DNA from 4 places in the Mesorhizobium sp. M0633 genome. Region 4 is predicted to be linked to each of the others. Evidence: predicted binding sites of a transcription regulator. Region 4 holds the regulator's gene; each other region holds the start of a gene.
The links. Region 4 encodes PhoB, which activates phosphate uptake and scavenging genes when phosphate is short. Its sites were predicted from a motif close to TGTCATNNANCTGTCAT; they were not measured.

Region 1: phnF (phosphonate metabolism transcriptional regulator PhnF) is a predicted target of PhoB. The motif match lies at 5,621-5,637, and genes of this name have one in related genera.
Region 2: NKI47_RS26145 (inorganic phosphate transporter) is a predicted target of PhoB. The motif match lies at 2,142-2,158, and genes of this name have one in related genera.
Region 3: phnC (phosphonate ABC transporter ATP-binding protein) is a predicted target of PhoB. The motif match lies at 5,642-5,658, and genes of this name have one in related genera.

What each region holds. Positions count from the first base shown of each region.
Region 1 covers NZ_JAMYQC010000004.1:246,508-253,931, forward strand. Annotated here, with positions in the region: gene NKI47_RS06275 (ABC transporter substrate-binding protein) at 120-1,115, shown strand; gene NKI47_RS06280 (sugar ABC transporter ATP-binding protein) at 1,219-2,772, shown strand; gene NKI47_RS06285 (ABC transporter permease) at 2,769-3,734, shown strand; gene NKI47_RS06290 (zinc-binding alcohol dehydrogenase family protein) at 3,805-4,821, shown strand; gene phnF (phosphonate metabolism transcriptional regulator PhnF) at 4,840-5,583, opposite strand; gene phnG (phosphonate C-P lyase system protein PhnG) at 5,719-6,180, shown strand; gene phnH (phosphonate C-P lyase system protein PhnH) at 6,180-6,791, shown strand; gene NKI47_RS06310 (carbon-phosphorus lyase complex subunit) at 6,793-7,424, shown strand, end outside.
Region 2 covers NZ_JAMYQC010000030.1:10,410-17,833, reverse strand. Annotated here, with positions in the region: gene NKI47_RS26150 (transporter) at 1-397, opposite strand, end outside; gene NKI47_RS26145 (inorganic phosphate transporter) at 484-2,088, opposite strand; gene NKI47_RS26140 (TetR/AcrR family transcriptional regulator) at 2,234-2,770, opposite strand; gene NKI47_RS26135 (efflux RND transporter periplasmic adaptor subunit) at 2,921-4,198, shown strand; gene NKI47_RS26130 (efflux RND transporter permease subunit) at 4,195-7,281, shown strand; gene NKI47_RS26125 (L,D-transpeptidase) at 7,325-7,424, opposite strand, start outside.
Region 3 covers NZ_JAMYQC010000004.1:256,240-263,663, reverse strand. Annotated here, with positions in the region: gene NKI47_RS06365 (Gfo/Idh/MocA family protein) at 1-202, shown strand, start outside; gene NKI47_RS06360 (sugar phosphate isomerase/epimerase family protein) at 379-1,230, shown strand; gene phnE (phosphonate ABC transporter, permease protein PhnE) at 1,255-2,622, opposite strand; gene phnE (phosphonate ABC transporter, permease protein PhnE) at 2,690-3,646, opposite strand; gene phnD (phosphonate ABC transporter substrate-binding protein) at 3,713-4,621, opposite strand; gene phnC (phosphonate ABC transporter ATP-binding protein) at 4,712-5,560, opposite strand; gene NKI47_RS06335 (DapH/DapD/GlmU-related protein) at 5,796-6,413, opposite strand; gene phnL (phosphonate C-P lyase system protein PhnL) at 6,410-7,117, opposite strand; gene phnK (phosphonate C-P lyase system protein PhnK) at 7,120-7,424, opposite strand, start outside.
Region 4 covers NZ_JAMYQC010000008.1:65,735-73,158, forward strand. Annotated here, with positions in the region: gene NKI47_RS10690 (ATP-binding cassette domain-containing protein) at 1-794, opposite strand, end outside; gene NKI47_RS10695 (sugar ABC transporter permease) at 872-2,236, opposite strand; gene xylF (D-xylose ABC transporter substrate-binding protein) at 2,379-3,419, opposite strand; gene NKI47_RS10705 (ROK family protein) at 3,706-4,950, shown strand; gene phoB (phosphate regulon transcriptional regulator PhoB) at 4,960-5,649, opposite strand; gene phoU (phosphate signaling complex protein PhoU) at 5,666-6,373, opposite strand; gene pstB (phosphate ABC transporter ATP-binding protein PstB) at 6,406-7,209, opposite strand; gene pstA (phosphate ABC transporter permease PstA) at 7,206-7,424, opposite strand, start outside.

The sequences.
Region 1 (7,424 bases), on a different contig from region 4:
CCGAGGTGATGCACTATCAAAATGCGGTAAATGTTTTTTATTGATAAAGTTCCGTTTGGGCCGCGCCATCCGAATGGAGCTTCCGTAACATTCACCGGGCGACTTAGGGAGGACTCCTAATGAAATTCGTGACCAGCATTCTCAATCGCCGCGCCTTCGTGGCACTCGCAGCCGCCTCGATGCTTGCCGGCGTGATGCATTCGGCGCCGGCATCCGCGGCCGACGCGACCATTCCGATCATCGTCAAGGACACCACGTCCTTCTACTGGCAGATCGTTCTGGCCGGCGCCCGCAAGGCCGGCAAGGATCTCGGCGTCAACGTGCCGGAGCTCGGCGCCCAGGCCGAGACCGACGTCAACGGCCAGATCTCGATCCTCGAAAATGCCGTCGCCGGCAACCCGGCGGCCGTCGTCATTGCGCCGACCGAAGCCAAGGCGCTCGGCAAGCCGATCGACGAGGCCGCCACCAAGGTCAAGATCATCGGCATCGACTCCGGCGCCGACTCCAAGGCCTTCACCTCGTTCCTGACCACCGACAACATCCAGGGCGGCCGCGTCGCCGCTGACGGCCTTGCCGCAGCCATCGGCGAAGCCAATGGCGGCAAGGTCGAGGGCGACGTCGCCCTGATCACCGCGCTTCCGGGTGCCGGCTCGCTCGAACAGCGCGCCCAGGGTTTCAAGGAACAGCTCGCCGCCAAATATCCCGGCCTCAAGCTGGTCGCCGACAAATACGCCGACGGCCAGGCCACCACCGGCCTCAACATCGCCACCGACCTGATCACCGCCAACCCCAACCTCAAGGGCATCTTCGCCTCCAACCTGATCATGGCGCAGGGCGTCGGTCAGGCGATCGCCGAGAACAGTCTTGCCGGCAAGGTCGGGCTGGTCGGTTTCGACAGCGACGAGAAGCTGATCAAGTTCCTCAATGACGGCGTCATTTCGGCTCTCGTCGTTCAGGATCCGTACCGGATGGGCTATGACGGCATCAAGACGGCGCTCGCCGCCTCGAAGGGCGAGAAGGTCGAGGCCAATGTCGATACCGGCGCCAATTTGGTTACCAAGGCCAACATGAAGGATCCGAAGATCGACGCGCTGCTCAACCCGAAGCTCGACTGAGCATAGCCGCAAGTGAACTGTTTCCGGGGCCTTTCGCCCCGGAAACATCCCACTCGTGCCAATCGCGAGGCCAATCTTTGGGGGCCAATCTGGGAGGATTGTCATGATGTCGACGGCGCAGGAACTCCATCCGGCCCCAACGCTGGAACCGGGCAGGACCATCCTCGAACTCCGCGGGCTGGAAAAGCGCTATCCCGGCACCCATGCGCTGAAGCCGGTCGATCTCGCCTTCAAGGCCGGCGAGATCCACGCCATCGTTGGCGAGAACGGCGCCGGCAAATCCACCCTGATCAAGCTTCTTACCGGCGTCATGCCGCGCACCTCCGGCGACGTCATCTGGGAGGGCAAGCCTGCCGCATTGGCAACGCCGCATGAGGCGATGGCGCTCGGCATCAATGCCGTGCATCAGGAAGTCGTCCTGTGCCGCCATCTCACCGTCGCCGCCAACATGTTCCTCGGCGAAGAGGATTCCCGCTTCGGCATCCTGCAGCAGCGGGCGATGATCAGGCAGGCGCAGAAGATCATCGACGATCTCGGCTTCGACCTGCCGGCGCATGTCATGCTGGGTGACCTGACCATCGGCCAGCAGCAGTTGATCGCCGCCGCCCGCGCCACCGTGCGCGGCACCAAATTCCTGATCTTCGACGAGCCGACCGCCTATCTTACCCGCAAGGAGGCCGACCAGCTGTTCACGCTGATCCGCCGGCTGAAGGGCGAAGGCGTCACCATCATCTACATCAGCCATCGCATGGAAGAAGTGTTCGAGCTCGCCGACCGCGTCTCGGTGCTGCGCGACGGCACGCTGGTCGGCACCAGGAACATTGCCGAGACCAATGACGCCGAGCTGGTCAAGATGATGATCAACCGCTCGATCGAGCAGGTCTACCACAAGGAGCATTTCACCCCCGGCGCGACCATCGTCGAAACCAGGAACCTGTCCGGCAAGGGTTTCGAAAATGTCTCGATGTCCGTCCGTGCCGGCGAGATCGTCGGCCTCTATGGCCTGATCGGCGCCGGGCGCAGCGAGTTCGTCACCACGCTCTATGGCCGGCACCGCAAATCGGCCGGCCAGATCCTGTGGGAGGGCAAGGAGGTCAAGGTCAATTCCGAACATGACGCGATCAGGCTCGGCATGGCGCTGGCCCCGGAAAGCCGCCGCGACCAGGGCCTCTGCCTCAACCTGCCGGTCGGACTCAACCTCAATCTGCCGATCTACAAGCGCATCTCGAGCAATCTGCTGATCTCCCGCGCGCAGGAAAAGGCGCAAGCCGATCGCCAGATCGCCGACCTGCGCATCAAGACGCCGACGCGCGGCGCGCTGGCCTCCAGCCTGTCCGGCGGCAACCAGCAGAAGATCGTCATCGGCAAATGGCTCGCCCACGGCGCCAAGCTATTCATCTTCGATGAGCCGACTGTCGGCGTCGATGTCGGCACCAAGGCCGAGATCTACCGCCTGTTCGGCGCGCTGTTGTCCAAGGGAGCCGGCATCATCCTGATCTCGTCCTACCTGCCCGAGGTCTATGAGCTCGCCGACACGCTGCACGTGTTCCGGCGCGGCAAGCTGGTGGCCACGCATGGGTTTCGTACCGCTGATCACGAGGAGATCCTCACCCAGGCGCTGGCCGAGAAACAAGAAAGACCGGGAGGGAAGATATGAGCACCGAGGCGATCGCTGCCGAAAGGCCGAAACGCAACTACAACGCCCTGTTCGGGCTGACACTGCTGGCGCTGCTGGTTCTTTTATGGATCATCCTGTCGGTGGCGACGCCGAGCTTCGCCTCCGCCAACAACATCTCCAACCTGTTACGGCAAGGGTCGATGATCGCCATCCTGGCGGTCGGCCAGACCTTCGTCATCATCACCGGCGGCATCGACCTTTCCGTCGGCGCCGTGGTCGGCTTCGCCACCGTCATCGTCGCGATGCTGATCAACGCCGGCACACCGGTTTTCCTCGCCATCCTGATCACCTTGCTGGTCGGCGTCGCCATCGGCATGTTCCATGGGTTCGGCATCGTCAAGATGGGCCTGCCGCCCTTCATCATCACCCTGGCAACGCTGACCTCGCTGCGCGGCATCGGTCTGTTGATGACCAATGGCAACTCGATCTCGATCAACAACGACGCCTTCCAGACGTTCTCGCGCAGTTCCTTCGCCGGCGTCCCCAATCTGTTCTGGATGGTGATCCTGGTCGGCATCCCAGCCTACATCTTCCTGCACCACAGCCGCTGGGGCCGCTATCTGTTCTCGGTCGGCTCCAACGCCGAGGCGTCGCGCCTGTCAGGCGTCAACGTCCAGCGCACCATCTACATGGCCTACACGCTGTCGGGCCTGTGTGCGGCCTTCGTCGGCGTGCTGCTTGCCTCGCGCATCGGCATCGGCAATCCGACGCAGGCCGAGGGCTGGGAATTGCAGGCGATCGCCTCCTCGGTGATCGGCGGCACCTCGCTGTTCGGCGCTGTCGGCTCCGTGCACGGACCGCTGCTCGGCGCCTTCATCCTTGCCACCATCAACAACGGCGCCAATCTGCTCAACGTCAACGCCTTCTGGCAGCGCATCATCACCGGCGTGCTGATCATCGTCATCGTCTATTTCGACGGGCTGCGCCGCCGCGGCAAATAGACTGCCTCCCAATAACCGCCGGCCTCGCGACAGCAGGGCCGGCGGTGCCATGAACCGACTGGATTGAAGCATGAAAGCCGTCGTCTGCCGCTCGCCCGGCGAACTTGTCCTCGAAGACCGTCCGGCGCCTGGCGCGCCCCCCGCCGGCTGGGCGCTGGTCGCCGTCAGCCATGTCGGCATCTGCGGCACCGACTATCACATCTTCGAAGGCAAGCACCCGTTCCTCGCCTATCCCCGCATCATGGGCCACGAGGTTTCCGGCACCGTGATCGAGGTTAGTGAGGACGTCGATCTCGCCGTCGGCGAAGCGGTGATCGTCAATCCCTATCTCGCCTGCGGCAAATGCATCGCCTGCCGGCAAGGCAAGCCGAATTGCTGCGTCAGGATCGAGGTGCTCGGCGTCCACCGCGACGGCGCCATGTGCGAGCAGATCCTGGTGCCGGCGCAAAATCTTTATCCGGCAAACGGCCTGTCGCTGGCCGATGCCGCCGCCGTCGAATTCCTGGCGATCGGCGCCCATGCCGTGCGGCGCTCGCTCGCTGATCCAGGTGCGCGCACACTGGTCATTGGTGCCGGCCCGATCGGGCTCGGCACGGCGCTGTTCGCCCGCATCGCCGGGCTCGACGTGACGCTGCTCGACATGAGTGCGGAGAGGCTGGGTTTCGCCGAAAGCGAACTCGGCTTCGCGACCCTCGACGGCTCGCGGGGCGCTGCTGCCGACCTGGTGCGGGAAGCAACCGGCGGCGACGGCTTCGACGTGGTTTTCGATGCCACCGGCAACACCCGGTCGGTGCAGTCGGCCTTCGCCCATGTCGCGCACGGCGGGGCGCTGGTCCTGGTTAGCGTCGTCAAGGACGACATCGCCTTTTCCGATCCCGAATTCCACAAGCGCGAGATGATGCTGATCGGCAGCCGCAACGCCCTGCGTGCCGATTTCGACCATGTCGCCGCCTCGATCCGCAACGGCGCGCTGCCGCTGACAAAGCTGGTCACCCACCGCACCACGCTTGGCGAGACGCCGCACGACCTCGCCCGCTGGGCGCATGAGAAGTCCGGCCTGATCAAGGCCGTCATTCAAGTCGGATGATGCCAGGGCTGCCGCATCTCAGAGCGCCGACAGTTTGAGCTCGATCCGCTCGGCCGGGAAGCGCGAGTCCGAAAACTGTATCGGCTGACCGTCGGGCGTGACGTTGACGGCGACCGTCACCAGCACGATGGCGCCGGGCTGCAGGTCGAGGTCAGCAAGGTCGGCGGCATCGGCATGGCGCGCCGACAGCACGGTCGATTGCCTGAGATAGTCGTCGATGCCGAAACGTGCCAGCGATGCGGTGATCGAACCGGTTTCCGCCATGGCGGCATCGATGCCGGCAAAGCGCCTGGCATCGAACCATCCGGCCGCGCGGGACACCGGCATTCCATCGGCTTCGCCGCGCGTTTCCAGGCGTATCACATCGGCCCCCGTCGCAAGGCCTAAGCCCTCTGCGACACGGCGGTTGGCCGGCTCGATCGATGACGCGAGCAAGGTGATATGCCGCTCGGACGCCTGTCCTTGCAATCCCTCGGAAAAGCGGGTGCGGGCGCCGATCGGATAAGACAGCCGCTTGCGCGACAGCACGAAGGTGCCGCGCCCCTGCTCCGCCCTGAGCACACCCTCCTGCACCAGCGCTGCGATAGCGCTACGCACCGTGTGGCGGTTGACGCCATAGCGTCCGGCCAACGCGATCTCCGGCGGCAGCGCGGCATTCTCGGGAAAATCGCCGGCGGCGATCGAATGCAGGATCTGGTCGGCGATCTGCCGCCACAGCGCGACACCGCTGCGCCGCTCGATGCTGTTGGCTTGTCCGATCATCTCCCGCCCCAATTCCTCGCGCCGGTCTTTTGGCCCGTGTCACGTGCCCGTCATGGACACGCGCTAGATAATGGATATAATTTGTATAGTTGTCTATATCAATAGACAAATGAACGCAGACGAGGAGCACCGGCCATGCGAGGACGGGAAGCGCGAGAGCAGGCCGAGCGCAAGGCCGTGATGGCGACGCTGGCGCAATCGGCCGGCGACGACATCGTCCGCCTCTGGGACGAAGCCGGCCTGCCTTGCGAAGCGGAACTTCTGCGTGGCCCCGAAACCGGCCTGGTTACGGTACGCGGCCGCATCGGCGGCGGTGGTGCCCCTTTCAATGTCGGCGAGGCGACGGTCACCCGTGCCACGGTGCGGCTTGCGTCCGGCCATGTCGGCCACTGCTACGCGCTCGGCCGCGACAAGCAGAAGGCAAGGCTGGCGGCAATCGCCGATGCGCTGTGGCAGGACCCGGCCCACCGCAATGAGGTCGAGATCAGGATCGTTGCGCCATTGCAGGCGGCACTGGCCAAGGCGCGTGAACAGCGCCGCGCCGAGACGGCGGCGACCAAGGTCGATTTCTTCACCATGGTGCGCGGAGAAGACTGATGGATATCGCCACTCAATCCATTGAAGGCGGCTTCGCCGATCCGGTATTCAATGCCCAGACCGTATTCCGTGCCGTGATGGACGCGATGGCGCGGCCAGGCAGCGTGCAGCCGCTGCCGGCCCTCGCCCATCCCCCGGTGCCGCTATCGGCCACCGCCGGCGCCGTTGCGCTGACGCTGTGCGACAACGACACGCCGCTCTGGCTCGACCCGGCTTTGCAGGGGTCGGCGGCGGTGAAATCCTGGCTTGGCTTCCATACCGGCGCGCCGCTGGCCAACACCCCGGCCGACGCGCATTTCGCGCTGATCGCCACGCCGGCCGAGATGATGGCGTTCGACGGGTTTTCGCAAGGCACCCAGGATTATCCCGATCGCTCCACGACGCTGATCCTCGAGGTCGGCGATCTCGTCTCCGGCGCTGCGCTGCTGCTCGAAGGCCCGGGCATCGAGAAGACGGCGACGATCGCGCCGGCGCAAATGCCGCGCCATTTCGTCGAGCAATGGAAGCAGAACAACCAGCGTTTTCCGCGTGGCGTCGATATCATCCTCGCCACGTTCGACGCAATTGCCTGCCTGCCGCGCACGACGCGCATCAAGATGATGGAGGCGTAGCATGTATGTTGCGGTAAAGGGTGGCGAGACGGCCATTCGCAATGCTCACAAACTGCTCGCCGACCGCCGGCGCGGCGACCGTTCGGTGCCCGCACTTCGTCTAGACCAGATCGTCGAGCAGCTGGCGCTCGGCGTCGACCGGGTGATGAGCGAAGGTTCGCTCTACGACAGGGAACTGGCGGCATTGGCGATCGTCCAGGCGCGCGGCGACATGATCGAGGCGATCTTCCTGGTTCGCGCCTATCGCACCACGCTGCCGCGTTTCGGCTACACCAGGGCGATCGACACCGGCACGATGCTGGTCGAGCGGCGTGTGTCGGCGACCTACAAGGACCTGCCCGGCGGCCAGTTGCTCGGCCCGACCTTCGACTACACCCACCGGCTGCTCGATCCCGAGCTTGCCGCCGGCGGCGAAGTCGCCGAGCCGGAGCAGCGTACAGGCGAGCCGGAAGCCATGCCGCGCGTCTCGGCGATCCTCGCCCGTGAGGGCCTGATCGAGCCCGACGGCGACATGCCTGGGGATCATGTCCCCGGCGACATCACCCGCGAGCCGCTGGAATTTCCGATGGCGCGCGACATCCGCCTGCAGGCGCTGTCACGCGGCGACGAGGGCTTTTTGCTGGCGCTCGGCTA
Region 2 (7,424 bases), on a different contig from region 4:
GCCGGCGGCCGGTGACCAGCAGCCGTTCCGAGACCGCAAAATGCAATCTGCCGATGGTCGTCGACTGATGGGTGATCTCGCCATGCAGATCGGCCGAAATGCCGTGGACGACGCCATTCTCATGCGCCAGCACTAGGCTGTCCTCATGTCCTTCGAGGATTGCATGAGCCGACGCCGGCAGCGCGCAGGCATGGCTGACCCAGGAATGGGCGCGCCGGTCGACAAGGTCGACATGCAGCCAGACCCAGCCGCCCGCTGAGGCCAGCGCGGCCTCTATGTCTCGGGGCGCCAGCGGTTCGGGAGCTTTGCCGGGAGCGGCATGATAGGCCCAGACCAGCCCGGGAGCATGATGCTGGTCGTCCGCGGCAAGCAATGTCAGATGCGATGCGTCATTCATGGCCGCCGCCGAAACGATGCACGTTCAGGTGATCAGGGCGGCGCCGGGGCCGGTGCCGCGACATTCTGGTCAAACCCTGCCCCCGCTCAGAACACCTGGCGGAAGATGACGAACAACACGAAGGCAAGACAGATGGAGACCGGAAGGGTCAGTATCCAGGCCATCAGCATGTTGCGCACCGTCGACCATTGCAGGCCCGAGCCGTTCGCCGCCATGGTGCCGGCAACGCCCGAGGACAGCACATGGGTGGTTGAGACCGGCAGGCCGAGATAGTCGGCCGATGCGATCGTCGCCATCGCGACAAGCTCGGCGGACGCACCCTGACCGTAGGTCAAATGGCTTTTGCCGATCTTCTCGCCGACGGTGACGACGATGCGCTTCCAGCCGACCATGGTGCCGAGGCCGAGCGCCAGCGCGATGGCGACCTTGACCCAGAGCGGGATGAACTTCGTCGCGTTGTCGACCGCCTTATGGTAGGTCGTCACCGCCTTCAGGTCGTCTGCCTCCATCGGCAGCAGCTTCTTCTTGTCGATCAGCTTCAGCGCTTCACCGATAAGATAGATGTTGTTGCGGGCGTTGCTGACCAGCGTTGTCGGCAGCTTTTCCACGGACGGATAGGGCGACAACATGGCGCTGGTGTCGTGGATGAAGCTCTGCAGGGCAGGCGTGGTCTCGTCCTTCCAGGTCTTGGTGCGAACGGCGTCGCCGACCGCGGTCGCCGCGTCAGTCACGACGACGCCGGGCTTGACGTATTTGCCGAGTACCGTTTCGACTTGCGTCGCCGCCGATTTGTAAGCTTCGAGATAGTTCACGTCCGGTGTGCGGTTGAGCGCGAACGCGGTCGGCACGACGCCGATCAGGATGAGCATGATGAGGCCCATGCCCTTTTGCCCGTCATTGGAGCCGTGGGCAAAGCTGACGCCGGTGCAGGTGAAAATAAGCAGCGCCCGAATCCACAGCGGCGGCGGCGCGCTCGACTTGGGCGCCTCGTAGAGCTCGCGGTTCCTGACCAGCAGCTTCATCACCAGAAGCAGCAGTGCAGCCAGGCCAAAACCGACCAGCGGCGAGATCAGGAGCGACAGGCCGACATTGGACGCCTGCGACCAGTCGACGCCGCTGGTGACGGAGCCGGCCGGGGCCATGAACTGGTTGGCGAGACCGACGCCGATGATCGAACCGATCAGTGTGTGCGAGCTCGAGGCAGGCAGGCCGAGATACCAGGTTCCGAGATTCCACATGATCGCCGCGACCAGCAGCGCGAAGACCATGGCCAGCCCCGCGCTCGATCCGACCTGAAGGATCAACTCGACCGGCAACAGCGAAATGATGCCGAAGGCGACTGCTCCGCTGGCGGTGAGCACGCCGAGGAAATTGAAGAAGCCGGACCACATCACTGCAAGCTCGGCCGGCATGGAATGCGTGTAGATCACCGTTGCCACCGCATTGGCAGTGTCGTGAAAACCGTTGACGAATTCGAAGCCGAGCGCGATCAGCAGCGCCAGCCCAAGTAGGATCCACGGCACCGCGACGGTGCTGGTCAGGTCCTGGCTGAGCGCGTAGCCGACATAGGCAAGGCCGCCCAGAATGATGACGGCAAAGGCCGGCAGAAACCATTTACCGGTGCCGTTTGGCCGGTCAAGCGGATGCTCCGGCCTTGGAATTCCTGCTTCGCTTGAAACAATATCGACCACACCCCACTCCTCGTGCCTTGCAGCAAAGAATGGGAGGACGCTATGTCGGCACGATGAAGCCTGTGTGACGGCAGGCACTTTGGGTTGACGCAAACGGGCGATCGAAGCGAGCGAGGCAACTGAACCCAGCCGGCGTATTCCTAGACTATTCCGCGATCTCCAGCAGGGTCGATATCAGCAGCCGGCGCTCTTCGACGGAGAGAATGTCCGAACCGAACAGGTTCATGCTGCGAAGCCCTTCGATGGCGAGATAGCAGACCAGCAGCGCCTTGAGATTCGGCGTCTCCTCCTTCAGCCGCTCGAACACCTGCCGCCTGAACGATTTTATCGGCGTCAGGAAGTCGGGATCCTCGGCAATCGCCGAAAATATCCAGGATGCCGACGGTTTCGATTCCTCGGCATGCTCGGCCGACAGCTTGATGTAAGTTGCAAGCGGGCTTTCGCCGTTGACGCCGGCCGTGCGGGCGGACTCCAGCGCCTGCTCGAAGGCGCGCAGGTAATCCTCGACCAGCGCCTGCATCAATTTCGCCTTGGTCGGGAAATTGTAGAGAAGACCACCCTTCGACACGCCGGCACGGCTGGCGACCGCATCCAGCGACAGGCTGCCAGGACCCGTCTCGCGCGCCACGGCGGCGGCGGCGGCGAGAATCTTCTCGCGCGAATTTGCTCTGCGGGCCTTCATCAAGCGTTCCCCATTCATTAGCTTAGGCGGAATTGACAAGACCGTCCAGACGGTACAGTAAGATCGCCGTCATTTGAAATTGGGACCAGTCACAGGTATGTGTTCCGGCCGTCCGACCGTTATGCTGGGCCGTGGCCGAGGGGACTGTTCGTGATCAAGCGCTTCATCATCGCCTTCATTCTGCTCGTGCTGGTGTGCGGCGGCATCGTCGGCTTCAACCTGTTTCGCGACAATGCGATCAAACAGTTCTTCGCCACCATGAAGCCGCCGGCCGCGACCGTGTCGACGGTCATCGTCAAACCGATGTCCTGGACGCCCGGCATCGAGGCGATCGGCACTGTCAGTGCCGTACGCGGCGTCGACCTGACGGTCGAAACCGCGGGCATCGTCAAGGACATCCTGTTCCATGCCAATCAGAAGGTCGCCGCCAACGCCGTGCTGCTGCAACTCGACGATGAAGTCGAGCGAGCCGACCTCGTGGCATCGAAGGCGCAAGCCACCTCCGACCAGACGACGCTGATGCGCGCGCTTGAGCTGCAGAAGCGCGGGGTCGGCACCGACGCTACGCTCGACACAGCGCAGGCAGCAGCATCGGTCTCCGCCGCGCAGGTGAACAAGCTGCAAGCGGTGCTCGACCAAAAGCAGTTGACGGCCCCTTTCAAGGGTACCGTCGGTATTCCGAAAATCGACATTGGCCAGTATCTCACACCCGGCACCGCCGTGGTGACCTTGCAGGACATGGACACGATGCGTGTCGATTTCACCGTCCCGGAGCAGCAGCTTCCGCAGCTGAAGATCGGACAGACGGTGCGGTTGGGCGTCGGCGGCGGCGACATGCCGTTCACCGGCAGCATCCGCGGTATCGATCCGAAGATCGACCCGACCAGCCGGCTGGTGACGGTAAGGGCGGAGGTCGGCAATCCCGAAGGCAAGCTGACGCCCGGCCAGTTCGTCCAGGTGCGCGTCGAACTGCCCGAGGAGAACGACGTGCTGGCGCTGCCGCAGACGGCGCTGACCTCCAGTCTGTACGGCGACTTCGTCTTCGTAGTGCGCCCGGCCAAATCCGCCGAAGCCAACGGCGCGGCGCCCGAGGCAAAGCCGGAAGAAAAGCCGGCTGCAGATGCTGCCAAGCCCGCAGCCGAAGCACCCGCGGCAAAACCCGACGAAAAGTCGGCTGCTACCCCAGCCAAACCGGCAGAGGAAGCCAAGCCGGCAGCGGAAGAACAGAAGCCGCAGCTCGTGCTAGCCCAGGTGTTCGTCAAGCCAGGCCGCCGCAACGCCGGCCTGGTCGAGATTCTGGAGGGCATCGCGCCAGGCGACGAAGTCGTTACCGCCGGCCAGAACCGGCTCTCCAACGGAATGTCCGTTGCCGTCGACAACACGATCGATCCGAGCAAGCCAGGGAACCAGCAGGCAGCCCAGCAATGAGCTTTTCCGACCTCTTCATCCGCCGCCCGGTCCTTTCGACCGTGCTTGCCTGCATGATCCTGCTTCTGGGTTTTCAGGGCATCTTCAACCTTTCGATCCGGCAGTATCCAGAGGTTGAAGAAACGGCCATCACCATCACCACTGCCTATCCCGGCGCCAGCGCCGACCTGATCCAGGGGTTCATTTCCGCGCCGATCGCGCGTGCCGTCGCGTCGACCGAAAACATCGACTATGTCACGTCGGCGAGCCGGCCGTCATCCAGCACCGTGACAGTGCAGATGAAACTCGGCTCCGACCCCGACGTCGCGCTGAACGAAGTCTTGTCGAAGGTGCAGAGCGTTCGCGGCGATCTGCCGGACGAAACCAAGGACCCGGTGATCGTCAAGGGCACCGGCCAGCAGTTCGCGATGATGTACATCTCGATGCAGAACCCGAACATGACGCCGGAACAGCTCACCGAATATATCGAGCGCGTCGTGCGGCCGCGTATCTCGACGGTCGAAGGCGTCGCCGACGTGCAGATCTTCGGCGCAGCCGAATATTCGATGCGGGTCTGGATCGACCCGATCAAACTGGCGGCGCGCGGCGTGACGGCGGCGGAAGTGCTGGCCGCCATCAACGAATCGAATTTCCTTTCCGCGCCCGGCGACACCGAAAACGAATATGTGGTTTCCTCGATCACCGTTCGCTCGACGCTGCAGACCCCGGAGGCTTTCGCTGCCCTTCCGCTCCGCTCGAAAGACGGCAATGTGGTGAGACTGCGCGACGTGGCCCGCGTCGAACTCGCCGCGGCGAACACCGACACCAGGGTCAGCTTCAACGGCAAGCCCGGCATCTTTCTCGCTATCTTTCCGACGCCGGCCGCCAATCCGCTGACCACCGCGGCGGCAATCCACAAGATTGTGCCGACCATTCAGGAGACGCTGCCGCTCGGCATGACGATGGAGATCGTCTACGACTCAACCGAGCAGATCAGCGCGTCGATCGAGGAGGTATTCAAGACCATCGGCGAGGCGGTCGCCATCGTCATCGTCGTCATCCTGCTCTTCCTCGGCTCGTTCCGCTCGGTGCTGATGCCGATCGTGACCATTCCGCTGTCGCTGATCGGCGTCTGTTTCCTGCTGTTTTCAGTGGGCTATTCGATCAATCTTTTGTCGTTGCTGGCCATGGTGCTGGCGATCGGACTTGTCGTCGACGATGCCATCGTGGTGGTGGAAAACATCCACCGCCATATGGAGGAAGACGGCTTGTCGCCGATGCAGGCGGCGTTCAACGGCATGCGCGAGATCTCGTCCGCCGTCGTCGCCATGACGATAACATTGGCCGCCGTGTTCGCGCCGCTGGCCTTCACCGGCGGCCTGACAGGCGCACTATTTCGCGAATTCGCGGTGACGCTTGCCGGCTCGGTGGTGCTTTCGGGTGTCGTCGCCCTCACCATCACACCGATGATGTCGGCACGTATCCTGAGGTCCGGCTCGCACAGCCGCTTCCAGCGCATTGTCGACAATACGTTCGGGCGCGTCGAACACATCTATGAGCGGCTCGTCACCGGTTCGTTGAACTATCGCCCGGTGACGCTGATGATCGTCCTCGCGCTGGTCGCCACGACCGGTTTCATGTTCACCAAGACCGCGAGCGAACTGGCGCCGGAAGAGGACCAGGGTTTCCTGCTTTCGCTGGTGACCGCGCCGCGGTACGCGACGTCGGACTATACCGAAACCTACGTCAATCAGATACTCGGCCTGGTCAAGGATCTGCCTGAGACGCGGGCACAGTTCTCCGCGGTCGCCTTCGGTGGTGGCCAGACGAACAGCGCTTTCGTCGGCTTTGCGTTCAAGGACTGGGCTGACCGCACGCGCAACTCGAAGGAAATCCAGCAAGACATTACGGCCCGCCTGAGCAAGGTGGCGGGCGTCGAAGCTTTCGTCTTCGCGCCGCCGACGCTGCCCGGCTCCGGCGGCGGCCTGCCGATAACGATGGTCGTGCGCTCGACCGGCGACGCCTCGCAGGTGTACGAGGCGGCCGAAGACATCAAGAACAAGGCGCAGGCCTCCGGCCGCTTCATCGTCGTGCAGAATTCGATGACCTTCGACGCGCCGCAAGTGACAGTGACGATTGACCGCGATCGCGCCGCCGCGCTCAACCTGCCGATAGCCGACATCGGCCGGACGCTGACGCTCCTGGTCGGTGGCGCCGAAGTGGCGCAATTCGACCGCGAATCCAATAGCTACGACATCATTCCGCAGGTGCCGCAGCAATTCCGCGACAATCCCGAAAAACTGGGCGAGTATTTCGTGCGCAGCGTATCGGGCGAGATGGTGCCGCTCTCGGCGGTGGTGAAGATCTCGACCAACGCGTCGCCGGCCGCCATCGAGCAGTTCAACCAGCTCAACTCGGCGACGATCTCTGCCTTGCCGCGGCCCGGCATCACCACCGGGGATGGGCTACAGGCGATCGAGGACATTGCCAAGCAAAGCCTGCCCGACACCTTCTTCATCGACTATACCGGTCAATCGCGGCAGGAGAAGGAACAGGGCTACACGATCATCATCGCCTTCGCGGCGGCGGTGCTCGTCATCTATCTGGTGCTGGCGGCGCAATTCGAAAGTTTCCGCGATCCGCTGATCATCATGATGGCGGTGCCGCTGTCGATCTTCGGCGCGATCGTGCCGCTTAATATTGGGCTCGGCACGCTCAACATCTACACCCAGGTCGGCTTGATCACGCTGATCGGCCTGATCACCAAGCACGGCATCCTTCTGGTCGAGTTCGCCAACCAGCAGCGTGAAATGCACGGCATGCGGCGGCGTGATGCGATCATCGCCTCGGCCAAGGTGCGGCTACGGCCGATCCTGATGACGACGGCGGCGATGGCGCTCGGCGTGGTGCCGCTGATCATCTCCAGCGGCGCCGGTGCGGCGGCACGCTATTCGATGGGCTTGGTGATCTTCACCGGCATCCTGGTCGGAACCATGTTCACGCTGTTCGTGGTGCCGATGTTCTACACCTTTATCGCCAGCAAGGACCTGCCGCATCACGCCGAAAAGCCGGATCCGAAGCTGATGCCGGTAATGCCGGATTAGACTGCGCTAATTTCCGGCCCCTGGGGGCGACGAGAAGCATCGCTCACTTGACGATGACGATGCTGGTGTTGGCCGGGCCGAAGACCTCGACGAGCTGGTAGAAATCGGCGGCGTTGTCCGGATGCAGACGCACGCAGCCATGC
Region 3 (7,424 bases), on a different contig from region 4:
AGGCCATCCGGAAGGCTATCTCGAAGGTTTCGCCAACATCTACCAGGAAGCCGCGCGGGCCATTCGTGCGGCGCGCCGGAAGGGCGGCAAGCCGGCTAAGGATGTCGTTTTCCCAACTGTGCAAGACGGCGTCGAAGGCATGGCCTTCATCGAGGCCTGCGTGAAATCGGCGAAGAAGAATGGAGCGTGGACGAAGCTCTGAAGGGGTGGTGATATTCAGGTGAGACCGGCCTGCAAATGGCAGTTTCCTGCGCTTCCGGTGCTCATGTACCAAAAGTACGCTCCGCTCCGGTTCTCGGAACCCACCATTTTCGGCTCGGCCTGACCTGAATCTCACCACCCCTCCGGCGATCGAGCGAATGAAGGGGAGGGGCGTCGATGAAAATCGGCATGTGCATGTTGTTGTGGACGACCAGTGTCACGAAAAAACACGAGCCGTTGTTGAGGGATATCAAGGCGACCGGCTTCGACGGCGTCGAGATACCGATCTTCTCCGGCACGCCGGACGACTACAAGAAGCTCGGTGAGCTGCTCGACCGCATCGGGCTGCAACGTACCGCCGTCTCGGCGATGGGCGATCCGGCGATGAACCTGATCTCGGCCGACGCCTCGACGCGCAAGGCCGGTATCGACTACATGAAATCGGCGATCGACTGCGCTCAGGCGCTTGGCGCGAACACGTTGAGCGGCCCGCTGCATTCCACACTCGGGGCCTTCTCCGGCAGCGGGCCGACGGCGGCCGAGAAAAAACGTTCGATCGCTTCGCAGCGCGCCATCGGTGACCATGCCGGCAACAAGGGTGTCACCATCGGGCTGGAGGCGCTCAACCGCTTCGAATGCTATCTGCTCAACACGATGGACGATTTGTCGGCGCATATCGACGCGATCGACCGGCCGCACATCAAGGCGATGTACGACACCTTCCACGCCAACATCGAAGAGGCCGACCCGATCGACGCCTATACGCGCAACCGCAAGAACGTCGTCCATATCCATATTTCGGAGAACGATCGCGGCGTGCCGGGCCGTGGCCATATTCCCTGGAAGGAGACGTTCTCCGCCATCCGCAAGAGCGGCTACGACGATTGGCTGACGATCGAGGCGTTCGGGCGTTCGCTGAAGGATTTGGCCGCGGCCACCAAGGTGTGGCGCGACTTTTCCGAGAGCCCGGAAGCTGTTTACCGCGACGGCTGCAAGCACATCAGGAATGGATGGAGGAAGGCGCCCTAACCGCACGCCTGCGCAACGCCCCCGTCAGCCCTGGCCGGCCTGGATCCGGTTGTAGTCGTGGATCGTCCTGCTCAAGCGGCGGCGCAGGAAATTGGAAATGTTGTCGAAGATGAAAACGACGAGCAGGACCAAGAGCACCATGTAGAAGACATTGGCCCAGTTGGAATTGGTGCGCATCGCCTCCCAGAGCTTCAGGCCGATGCCACCGGCACCGACGGCGCCGATGATCGTCGCGCCCCTGGTGTTGGATTCCCACTGATAGAGTGTCTGGCTGATGAAGACCGGGATCACTTCCGGCAGCACGCCATAGCGCTGCACCAGCAAGCCGTTGGCGCCGGTCGACTGGATGCCCTCGCGTGGCTTGTCGTCGATGTTCTCGAGGCCTTCCGAATAGACTTTGCCGAGCGTGCCGATCTCGGTGAAGAAAATCGCGGCGCTGCCGGCAAGCGGGCCCGGGCCGAAGGCGCGGGTGAAGAACAGCGCCCAGATCAGCATGTCGACCGAACGCATGAAATCGAAGAACCGCTTTAGCACCTGGCTAAGCAGGCCGCTCGGGGTGATGTTGCGGGCGGCGAAGAAGGCGAGCGGGAAGGCAACGATGCCGCCGAGCAAGGTGCCGAGAAACGCCATGACGATGGTCTGGAACAGCTTCGTCCAGACGTCGCCATGCTGCCATTGGGCGTTGTTCCAGATATTGTCGGCGGCCAGCGCAATGTTTGATGTGCCCGGCTTGAGCTGGGGTCCGGACATCAGCAACGAGACCACCTCGCCGGGTGACTTGCCGAAGAAGGGCGAGCGTGTGTCGAAGACGAAATTCGCCCAGCCGAGGAAGCGCTTGCGGACCTTGACGCGATCGACGGTTATGCGGACCTCGCCGGCAAAGCCCATCCTGGCGATGATTTCGTCGTCATGCGCGGTGATCCAGTCCGGCACCGGGCCGGATACTACCGGCTTGCCGCTGGCCAAGGACACCGGCACCGCCTGGCCATTGGCGACAAGCGTCGCCTCGGTCTTGTCGAAGGTGACCGATTTGGCCCGGCCGTCGATCAGGATGGTGTAGGAGCCGTTGGCGTTTGTGATGACCCAATCGGGATGCGGGTCTTCGCCGAGCGCCGAAAAACGCGGGTATCTGGGTGTGATCTGAGGCTGGTCGAGACGGAATTCCGGCTGCAGATCGTAGCTGATCCATTGCGTCAGGAAGAGCGGCAGGCGCTCCCAGTGCGATTCCCTCAGCACTTGCGGCAGGCTGAAGAACCACAAGGCATAGACGAGGTAGAGCAGGATGCCGGTGAACAGGACCAGCGGGCCGAAGCGTTTGTACAAGGGCCGCCGGAACACTTGGGGAAAGCGCTCCTCGATCGACCGCATCTCATCGGCGGTCATTGCGGCCATGGGCAGTCTTCTTGTTGATTTGCCATGATCTTTTCCAAAAACCGGAATCCACTTTTTGGGATCATGGTCAGGCACCCATCATGAATGCCTGCTCGCCGACGAGCTTGCGGCGTAGCCAGGCGGAAAACTGGTCGACGAGGAAGACCGTCGTGAACAGCAGCAGCACCAATGCCAGCGTCTTGGCGCCGAAGCCGCGCGAGATGGAGAGCTTCAGTTCCTCGCCGATGCCGCCACCGCCGACCGCGCCGATAATGGTCGAGATACGCACATTGATCTCGATCCTGAGCAGCGTGTAGGACATGAAATTGGGCAGCACTTGCGGCAGGCCGGCAAAGCGCACGCGCTCGAACCAGTTGGCGCCGACCGCGCGCAGGCCTTCTTCGGCGCGCATGTCGATGTTTTCGTTGATCTCGTAGAAGAGCTTGCCGAGGGCGCCGATGGAATGCAGGCCGATGGCGATGATGGCTGCGACCGGGCCGGTCGAGAGGATGGCTGCGAACAGGCCGGCAATGACGATCTCGGGGAAGGCGCGAAGCAGTTCCATGAAGCGCTTGACAACGAGCCTGAGCACCGGACTGGGCGTCAAGTTGCGCGCGGCGATGAAGGAAAAGGGCACCGCAAAGACAAAGCCGATGAAAGTGGAAACCAGCGCCACGTTAAGCGTGGTGAGCATCAGCTCGAAATATTCGGGTAGATAAAAGCCGCCCCAGAGATAGACGCGGCCAAGCGGGAAGTTGAACTCTGGGCTGCCCTTGTCGTGCGGCGATGCGATGTCGAACAGCGCCCGCCAGACGTCGTTCCAGTCCTTGGGAACAAGCCAACTAAGGAAATCCAGTATGTGCGGCAGCCGATCGAAGAAATGTCCGGCATTGGCCTCGTCGGCGAACCACATGGCTGTGCACATGGCGACAAGCAGTGAGCCGATGCCGAGCGCCGTGTAGAACCGGCGCAAGGACGTCTGGCGTCGCCAGGCGTCTGCTGCCTGCCGGACCGCGTCTGAACGAATTGTAGCGGCGAAGGTCATACGGGGTCGCGAGCGGACACGCAAAAAGGGCGGCGCTGGAGGACGCCGCCCTTTCCGCAATTGTCGTCAGCCGCCGATCGCGGCTTTGCGGGCTTCGACGATGACGCTGTAGAAGTCCGGCTTCACCGGAACATAGCCGGTGAAATCGCCGCCTTCGATGGCCTCGAAGCAAGGCTTGTCCTTGGCCGGCAGGCTGGTGAAGAAGTTGGCGAGCTTGGCGCTCATACCGCCGCCGAGCGCGGTGCGCACGACCAGCGGGCCGTTCGGGATCAAGCCGGAGCGCCAGACTTCGACGAAATCGTTGGGGTCCACGGCGCCCTTGGCGACTTCCTTGTGGAAGGTGCCGGAGGTGTAGCCGTTCTTGAAGTCGCCGATGCCCGAGGAATCGTCAACCGCAACATCGACCTTGCCGTCGCGAACCGCGAGAAGGTTGTTCTCGTGGCCGCCATTGAACTGGGTCGAGGCGAAGAAGGTTTCGTTCGAAGCGCCGGTGTCCTTCGGGATCTGGGTCAGCGGGATCAGGTAGCCGGAGGTCGAATCCGGGTCGGCATAGCCGAGCTTCTTGCTCTTGGCCGACTTGATGTCGGTGATGCCGGACGACTTCAGCGCAAGGCCGATCGAATAATAGCCGGTCGCGCCGTCGGTCTGCTGGGTGGTGAGGATCGGGGTCACGGCGTTCGGATCCTTGAGGTAGACGCTGGCATAGCCCGACGCGCCAAGCTCTGCGAAATCGAGCGTGCCGCCGAGCAGGCCCTGGATAACGCCGTCATAGTCGGCGGCCGGGAACAGCGAGACCTTCTCGAAGCCGAATTCGGACTTCAGGTGATCGGCGAGGCACTGAAAGTTGCGCAGCCGGTCCGCTTCGTTTTCACCGCCAAGGATGCCGATGCGGAATTCCTTGATATCCTGGGCGTGAGCGGCGCTTGCCGCGATGGCGAGCAATGAAACGGCGCCAAAAACCATCTTCCTGAACATTATCTCTCTCCTGTTGGTCCCGGCCTCGCGCCGGTAGCGTTCGAATTTTTTGACAGGTGCCTTTGACGCGGGCGGGCGATCAGGCCGTTCTCAATATCCCGGGAATGCGGGCTCGAGCGGTCCGGCGGATGCAGCGATTTTCTGTTTGATGGCGACACTGGTGGAGGTGATGGCCTCGGAGATTTCGCCGCCATTGATGTCGGCGCCGTAGACCATGCGCACGGCCTCGCGGTTGAGGGCTTCGGGCGGGCCGTCGAAGACGACCTTGCCGGCGGCCATGCCGATGATGCGGTTGCAGTAGGTGCGGGCCGTATCCAGCGTATGCAGATTTGTGATGACGGTGATGCCCTCGCGCAAATTGATGTCCTGCAGCGAATCCATCACCACCTTGGCGTTGAGCGGATCGAGCGAGGCAATCGGCTCATCCGCCAGCAACACCTTCGGCTGCTGCATCATGGCGCGCGCAATCGCAACGCGCTGCTGCTGGCCGCCGGAAAGGGTGCCGGCCGGCTGCAGGGCGGTGCGGGCGATGTCGAGGCGCTCGAGGGCTGCAACCGCCTCGGCGCATTCACCGCGGGAGAACATGCCAAATAGGTTGGACAGCGTCGAGCGGTGGTTGAGCCGGCCGAGCAGCACATTGGTCAGCACATCGAGGCGCGGCACGAGATTGAACTGCTGGAAGATCATGGCGCAGTCGCGCTGCCATCGCCGGAGCGGCGAGCCGCGCAACCCGGAGACCTCGACGCCGTTGAACAGGATGGATCCCTGGCTGGGATCGATGAGGCGGTTAATCATGCGCAGCAACGTCGATTTGCCGGCGCCGGAGCGGCCAATGATGCCGACCATCTGGCCTTGCGGAATCGCGATGTGAACATTGCTGACGGCGGTGTTCTTGCCGAACCGGCGGGTGACGCCGCGGATTTCGAGCGTAGCTGACATGGTGCAGGCTCCAGTCCAATCGCAATTGAAGGTCTGTTTACCCTGGCTAGCGCAGCCGCATGAACCTGCGGTGTCGGAACGATGTCAGTTTTGTTACTGCCCACAGCCTGGAGCGGGGCGGGATCAACTCGGCGCGAGAAGCTCGAATGGTGAATGGTGATAAGAACGGCTTCCCTGAGCCTCGAAACCTGTCCGCTGCCCCCATTCACATTCACCATTCACCATTTCACGACCCTCAGCCGCCATATTTCTCCAGAAACGCCTCCGCCGACAATTCCCGAAAATCGTCGAGCGCGGCGCGCAGCCTTGCGTGGTCCCAGTCCCACCAGGCGAGCGCCTGGTAGCGCTCCGCGGTGCGGCGGTCGAAGCGTTCGCGGATCGGCTTGGCCGGTACGCCGGCGACGATGGTGTAGGGCGCGACGTCCTTCGACACCACCGCACCGGCACCGACCGCCGCGCCATCGCCGACGGTGACGCCGGGCAGGATGGTCGAGCCGTGGCCGAGCCAGGTGTCGTGGCCGACGGTGACGCGCTTGGCGCGGCGCTGGGCGAAGAATTCGCTCTCGTGTTCGGCGTCGTCCCAATAATCCGACGCGCGATAGGTGAAATGGTGCAGCGTCGGCCGCCAGGTCGGGTGGTTGGTGGCGTTGATGCGCACATTGGCGGCGATGTTGGCAAATTTGCCGATCGTCGCGCACCAGACGCCGCAGTCCTGCATCATGTAGGAATAGTCGCCCAACATGCTTTCCGAAACCCGGCAGCGGTCGGCGATCTCGGTCCAGCGGCCGAGCGTCGAGTTCTCGACTTCCGCGGTCTCGTGGACGAGCGGCGCTTCCGACAGTTTCCTTGTCATGCGGCGATTTTCCCGGCGGCAAAAGCGGTCACGTCGATGACGCGGTCGGCGACCGCCTCGCGCACGTCGTGGTCGTGGAAGATGCCGAGCAAGGCGACGCCTGCCGCCTTCTTGGCCGCGATCAGCGCAATCACGACATCGCGGTTCCTGGCGTCGAGCGAAGCGGTCGGCTCGTCGAGCAGCAGGATAGGGTGTTCGGTGATGAAGCCGCGCGCAATGTTGACGCGCTGCTGCTCGCCGCCGGAAAAGGTGGCCGGCGGCAACGCCCAGAGTTTTTCCGGCAGATTCAGCTGCGCCAGCGAGGCGCCGGCCTTGCCGCGCGCGGCTTCGCGCTCCTCGCCGCGTTCGACCAGCGGTTCGGCGACGACATCGAGGGCGGAGACGCGCGGCACGGTGCGCAGGAACTGGCTGACATAGCCGATGGTAAGCCGGCGCACGGCAAGCACGGTGCGCGGGTTGGCCGTTGCGAGATCGATCAGCCCGGCCTCGTGCTGGACGATGATCTGGCCTTCGTCGGCGGCATAATTGCCGTAGAGCATCTTCAGGATCGAGCTCTTGCCGGCGCCGGACGGGCCGCCGAGGACGGCGCATTCGCCGGCCCTGATCGAGAACGAGACGCCGGCGACAACCGGCAATTTGATGCCGTCGCGCAGATGCATGGTGAAGCTCTTGGCGACATCGGAGACAACGAGCGGGGTCGGCATGATCACACCTGCAATATCGAAGAAACAAGGAGCTGGGTGTAGGGCGCGCGCGGATCGTCGAGCACGCGGTCGGTGAGGCCGCTTTCGACGACGCGGCCGTCCTTCATCACCATCATGCGCTGCGACAACAGCCGCGCCACCGCGAGGTCGTGGGTGACGACGATGGCAGCCAGGCCGAGATCGGTGACGAGGCCGCGCAACAGGTCGAGCAGGCGCGCCTGCACCGAAACATCGAGGCCGCCGGTCGGCTCGTCCATGAACACCAGCCGCGGCCCGGTGACGAGATTGCGGGCGATCTGCAGGCGCT
Region 4 (7,424 bases):
CATGCGGCGATCTTCAGCGCGCCCGGCCCCGGAATGGCGCCGGGTGGGCACTTGCCGAGGATGATCATGCCGAGCACCTCGTCCTGGGTGACGTCGGTTGTGCGCGTCGTTCCGACAACCCGACCGTTCTTCATGACGCAGACACGGTCGGCAAGCTCGAACACGTCGTGAATATCATGGCTGATCAGGAAGATGCCGATGCCGTCGGACTTGAGCTGCCTGACCAGTTCGCCGACCTGCGCCGTCTCTTGCGGCCCGAGTGCCGCCGTCGGCTCGTCCATGATCAGGATGCGAGCATTGAACAGGATGGCGCGGGCGATCGCCACCGACTGCCGCTGGCCGCCCGAAAGCTTTACCACCGGCTCCTTGAAGCGTTGGAAACGCGGATTGAGCCTGCCCATCACCTTGCGCGCCTCGGCCTCCATGGCGACGTCGTCGAGCGTACCCCAGCCGGTCATCAGCTCGCGGCCGAGAAACAGGTTGGCGGCCGCATCGACATTGTCGGCCAGCGCCAGCGTCTGGTAGATCGTCTCGATGCCGTACTTCTTGGCGTCGCGGGGATTGGAGATCGAAGCTTCCTCGCCGTTGACGAAAATCTGGCCCGCATCGCGCTTGTAGGCGCCGGACAGGATTTTTATCAACGTCGATTTGCCGGCACCGTTGTGACCGAGCAAAGCCATCACCTCGCCCGGGAAAAGGTCGACAGAGGCATCGTCGACGGCGCGAATGCCGCCGAAAGCGATGGAGATGTTGCGCATGTCGATCAGCGGCGTGGGAGCGGTTTTGTCTGCCATGCTCGTCCTTCCTCCCTATAGATCCTGCTTGAGCATCAAGTTGTACGAAAACCGGTTTCCACCTTGCGGGATCATGCTCAGACCCGTTTGCGATAGACGGTATCGAGCCACACCGCGACCACCAGCACGGCTCCGACAACGATGCTCTGCAGCGGCGAATCGATGCCGAGCAGCACCATACCGGACTGCAGCGACTGCATCAAAAGCGCGCCGAGCATGGCGCCGAGCACTGTGCCGGAGCCGCCGGCGAGCGACGTGCCGCCGATCACCGCCGCCGCGATGACCAGGAGCTCGTCCAGCGTGCCCAGCGCATTGGTCGACGAGTTCTGCCTGGCTGACGAGATCGCTGCGGCGATCGTCGCCAGCACGCCCATGATCATGAACACCTTCATGGTCACCCAGCGCGTGTTGATACCGGCAAGGTTGGCTGCTTCCGGATTGCCGCCGATGGCGAAGACATAGCGGCCGAAACGGGTACGCTTGGCGATGAAGGTCATGATCAGCCCTACGGCTACAGCCATCAGCACGGGTATGGCGATGCCATGGGCGATGAACAGCCCGCCTTCGGGAACGGTTATATTGTTGGCCGCCGCATATCTGTTCACGATGCCGACCGGCCAAGGATAGGAATTGGCAAGCCATATGGCGCCCATGATGACAAGGCAAGTGACGGCCCCGAGGAACGTCTCGGCCCAGATCGGGCGTAACGGGAAGCGGAACCGCTTGCGCTGCACCCGCCCGTTGAGCAGCATGAACACAACCGCCAGGCACGCGACAATTCCGACGATCCAGCTCCATCGCGCACCGATCGAACCCGTCGGTCCGCCGCCCATCAGCTGGAAAGTGGCATCCAGCGGCGCAATCGTCTGCCCACTGGCGACCCACCATGCGGCACCCCGCCAGACCAGAAGGCCGCCCAGCGTCACGATGAAGGCCGGCACCTCGAGATAAGCGATGATGTATCCCTGGAACGCTCCGATCAGAAGGCCAAGCGCGAGGCCGATGGCCAGCGCCAGGATCCAGATCCAGGGGTTGCCTAATTGCAGACCGACCATTCGCACCAGGAAATGCACCTGCGCAAAACCCATGACCACGCCGATCAGGCCTTCGGCGGAGCCGACCGACAGGTCGATATTGCGCATGACGATAACCAGCACCATTCCGGCGGCCATTATGGCCACGGCCGAAGTCTGCACCGACAGGTTCCAGAGATTGCGTGGCGTCAGGAAGGTCCGGCTGTCGAAGTCGAACGGATTGACGCCGAGCCGTACGCTAGAAATGACATGCAGGCCGACCCAGATGACCAGCAGCGCGCCGACCATGCCGAGCATGCGCGTGTCGAGTTCGGTTGCCTTGAGAAATCGGGCAACAATGCCGAGTTCGGATTCCCGTGCCCGGTCTGTCGTGCTGTCGACCGGCGTGTTGGACGTCGTGTCGGTCATGATGTTTCTCCCGCCGGGTTGCCGTCTGCCGCGGATGCCGGAAGCAGCCTAGAAGTTATCCGCCGGAAGCGGAAAAACAACTCTTGTTGGAAAAACGCCGCGGCGAGCGGCCGCGGCGTTCGGACTTTTCGGAAACGTCGGCTCAGTTGCAGACTGCAACAGTGCCAGCCGTCACCCCGGCGCAGACCTCTTCTTTCTTGATCCAGCCGGCGTCGATGACGACGTTGAGGTTGTCCTTGGTGATGGCGACCGGGGTCAGGAACAGCGACTTGACGGTATTGCCGCCGGGCGTGGTGAAATCCTTCACGCCGGCAATGTCGGTCATCTGCTTGCCGTCGGCCAGTTGCGAGGCGATCTCGGCGGCATTCTTGCCGAGCTCGCGCGCATCCTTCCACACCGACACGGTCTGTGTGCCGAGCGCGATGCGGTTCAGCGCGGCGTGGTCGCCGTCCTGGCCCGAAACCGGAACCGATCCGGCCAGCCCTTGCGCCGTCAGCGCGGCGACGACGCCGCCGGCAGTGCCGTCATTAGCGGCGACCACGGCATCGACCTTGTTGTCGTTGGCGGTCAGGAACTGTTCCATGTTCTTCTGAGCGTTGGCCGGCAGCCAGCCGTCCGTATAGGCCTCGCCGACATTCTTGATCTTGCCGCCGTCAATGGCCTCCTTCAGCACCTCCATCGAACCGGCAAACAGGAAATCGGCATTCGGATCGGAACCCGAACCCTTGATGAAGACGTAGTTGCCTTCCGGCTTCACCTTGAAGACTTCGCGGGCCTGCATGCGGCCGACTTCCTTGTTGTCGAAGGTCAGATAGAACACGTCCTTGTTCTCGATCAGCCGGTCATAGCCGACGACCGGGATGCCTTCGTCCAGTGCCTTCTGCACGGCCGGCCCGATGGCCGAGGCGTCCTGCGCCAGGATGATCAGTGCGCTGGCGCCCTGCGAGATCAGGCTCTCGACGTCGGTGAGCTGCTTGCCGGGGTTGGACTGTGCGTCGGCGGAAATATACTTGTCGCCTGCGGCCTCAATGGCCGCCTTCATTGCGGCCTCGTCGGTCTTCCAGCGCTCTTCCTGGAAGTTCGACCAGGAAACGCCGATGACCTTGTCTTTAGCCTGCGCCACCGACGCCAGCGCCAGCGTCATGGCGACACCCGCCAGAATGGCGGTCGTGAATTTCTTCATCATATCCTCCCTGCGCCGCGTACGGCGTGACCAATTGGCTCAAAGACCAGCTTAGAAGCTCTAATTTTTTCGAGCCTCGAAAAAATACTGGCCCGATCTCCGGCTGCTGTCAACATCGATTCTGATGGATTTTGATGACTCTGCGAGTTTTTTCGAGCGTCGGAATAAACGATGACAGCGCAACCTGCATCTGACACTATTTGCCTGCGTCCGACACTATTTGTCGGACATTACCGACGGCTTCCGGTTCATGAGCGGCCGCCGCAACCGGGAGGAAAGCAAAACAATGTCGGTCGGAATCCGCCATGACGATTTGCGCCGGCGCAACCGGGCGATGGTGATCTCGGCGGTGCGCCGGGCCGGCCAGCCATCGCGTACTGAGATCGCAGCTACTACCGGCCTCAGTCATTCGACCATATCGGCGATCTCTTCCGACCTGATACGGGAAGGCATCCTCGCCGAGAGCAAGGCAAGTGAGCCCGTTTCGTTGAAACGCGGTCGTCCGCAGGTCGGCCTCGCCCTCAACCCGGAAGCGGCGGCGGTGCTGACCGTGGTGTTGTCGCTGAATTTCCTGTCGGCCGCCATTATCGACTATACGGGACAGGTGGTCGCCGAGGAACAGCGCCGGCTGGACACGCTGACCATGCCGCGCGACGAGCTGATCCGTGAATGCATGGCCATCGTCCGGCGCCGGCTGCAGGATCCAGACCTTGACGTCCGCAGTGTCGCCCGCATCGCCCTGGCGATTCAGGGCATTACCGACTCCCCTGCACGCGCCATGCTGTGGTCGCCGATCACGCCGCAGACCGACATCGCCTTTGCCGACATGCTGGAGGACGAATTCGGCATCCCGGCAACGGTGGAGAACGACTGCAACATGATGGCGGTGGCTTTGCGCTGGCGCAATCCGGATCGCTATCGCGACGACTTCATCGCCATCCTGCTTTCGCATGGCATCGGCATGGGGCTGGTGCTGAAGGGCGAACTGTTCACCGGGACGCATTCCTCGGGTGGCGAATTTGGCCACATGATCCATCGTCCGGGCGGCGCGCTCTGCCGTTGCGGGCGGCGCGGCTGCATCGAGGCCTATGCCGGCAACTACGCCATCTGGCGCAACGCCAGGCAGATGAGCGAAGAAAGCGAACCGATCGCCGACGTCAGCGACGCCGACATGCGAGCACTGGCGGCCCGGGCGCGCGAGAAAGATGGGCCGGAACGCGAGGCCTACCGCAAGGCCGGCGAAGCGCTGGGTTTCGGTCTCGGCTCGCTGTTCGCGCTGATCGATCCGGCACCGGTCGCGATGGTCGGCGCCAGTGCCGCCGCCTTCGATCTGATCGAGCCGGCCTTGCGGAAGGCAATCGCCCAGACCGCCGGCGGCCAGCATTCGGGCTCGATCTCCTTCGATACAGAGCCGAACGAATTGCCGCTGATCCGCGAAGGCTGCGCGATGCGGGCGCTAAGCTTCGTCGACCAGGAGATTTTCGCGCCGGGCGCGCAAATGAGGCCCAGCGTCAGAAAGAACGTAGCCTGACCAGGCGGGTCAATCTTCCCTGATCGCATAGCCGGCACCGCGGATGGTGCGGATGACATCCGGCATCCGGCCGTTGTTGACGGCTTTGCGCAGCCGCCCGACATGCACGTCGACGGTGCGTTCGTCGATGTAGATTGTCTCGCCCCAGACATTATCGAGTAACTGGCTGCGCGAGAAGACACGGCCCGGATGCCGCATCATGAACTCGAGCAGCCGGAATTCGGTCGGCCCGAGCCTGATTTCGCTCTTCTTGCGATAGACCCTGTGCGATTCGCGATCGAGCACGATGTCGCCGACCTTCAGCACGCTGGACAGCACTTCCGGCTTGGCGCGCCGCAGCAGCGCCTTGACCCTGGCCATGAATTCCGGTGTCGAAAACGGTTTGACCAGATAGTCGTCGGCGCCGGTCGAAAGCCCGCGCACCCGGTCGCTCTCCTCGCCGCGCGCGGTCAGCATGATGATCGGCAGCCGCTCGGTTTCGGGGCGCACCCGCAACCGACGACAGAGCTCGATGCCGGAAACCGCTGGTATCATCCAGTCGAGCACCAAAAGGTCGGGCACATTCTCCTGCAAACGGATCTCGGCTTCGTCGCCGCGTGTCACCACCTCGACCTGGTAGCCTTCGGATTCGAGATTGTAGCGGAGCAGCACACCCAATGGCTCCTCGTCCTCCACCACCATTATGCGTGGTGCGATCATCGGCTGGGCACCCCCATCATGTCACCGGTGCGGACATTGTCGTTTCGTCCTGCTTCGGACGATTGACCGGCAATTGCTCGCCGGTCAGCACATAATACGCATTTTCGGCGATGTTGGTGACATGGTCGCCGATCCGCTCCAGATTCTTGGCGCAGAACAGCAGGTGCGTGCAAGCGGTGATGTTGCGCGGATCTTCCATCATGTAGGTCAACAGCTCGCGGAACACGGACGTGTATTTGACGTCGATGCGCTCGTCGGCGGCACGCAGCTTGGCCAACGCGGCCGCATCGCCTGCAGCATATTCCTCGATGACACCCTGCACCTGGATGAGAACCAGCTGCGCCATCGCGTCGATGGAATGCGACAGGTCCCGCGGCGTGGCGCTGAGGCCGACCGCACTCACGCGCTTGGCGATATTCTTGGCAAGGTCGCCGATGCGTTCGAGGTCGCCCGCCATGCGGATCGCTCCGACCACATGGCGAAGATCGTGGGCCATCGGCTGGCGTTTGGCGATCAGGGTGATGGCGCGGTCGTCCAGTTCGCGTTGACGCGCATCCATGATGGCGTCGTCGGAAACGACGCGTTGCGCCAGCACGTTGTCGGAATTCAACAGGGCCTTGGTCGCCCCGCCGACCATCGAACCGGCGAGGTCGGCCATGTCGCGGATCAGCTTGCTGATCTGCTCGAGATCCTCGTCGAAAGAAGCGACTGTGTGTTCGCCCATGGTCCTGTCCTCATATGCATGATCGGAACGGCTCAGCCGAAGCGGCCAGTGATGTAGTCCTGCGTGCGCTTCTCGCGGGGCGACGTGAAGATCTTCTCGGTCCGGTCGAACTCGACCAGTTCACCCAGATACATGAAGGCGGTCTGGCGCGACACGCGCGCCGCCTGCTGCATGTTGTGGGTGACGATGACGATCGTATAGTCGGCTTGCAATTCGTCGATCAGTTCCTCGATCTTGGCAGTCGACAGCGGGTCGAGGGCCGAAGCCGGTTCGTCGAGCAGAATGACTTCCGGCTTCACGGCCACGGTGCGGGCGATACAGAGCCGCTGCTGCTGGCCGCCGGACAGGCTCAAGCCGCTGGCGTTGAGCTTGTCCTTGACCTCGCTCCACAGCGCGGCGCGCTTCAACGCCTGTTCGACGCGGCCGTCCATCTCGGACTTGCCGAGGTTCTCGTAGAGCCTGACGCCGAAGGCGATGTTCTCGTAGATCGACATCGGGAACGGCGTCGGCTTCTGGAACACCATGCCGATCTTGGTCCTGAGGAGGTTGAGATCCTGCGACCGGTCGAGAATGTTCTTGCCGTCGAGCAGCACCTGGCCCTCGGCCGTCTGTTTTGGGTAGAGCTCATAGATGCGGTTGAACACACGCAGCAGCGTCGATTTCCCGCACCCCGAAGGGCCGATGAAGGCCGTGACACTGCGCTCAGGCAGTGACAGGCTGATGTCCTTCAGCGCCTTGCTCTGGCCGTAGTAGAAGTTGAGATTCTTGACCTCGATCTTCGTCTTCTCGACGACCGTTTCGGCCATCGTCATGTCTGGGGACAACATCTGTGTCATCTGTCCTCTCTGCGTCCGGTAAGGCTGCGGGCGAGGATGCTCAAGCCCAGAACCGTCAGGGTGATTATGAGTGCGCCGGTCCACGCCAGTTGCTGCCATTCCTCGTAAGGGCTGAGAGCGAACTGGAAGATGGTCACCGGCAGGCTGGCCATCGGCGCGTTGATATTGCTGCTCCAGAACTGGTTGTTGAGCGCGGTGAAGAGCAGCGGCGCCGT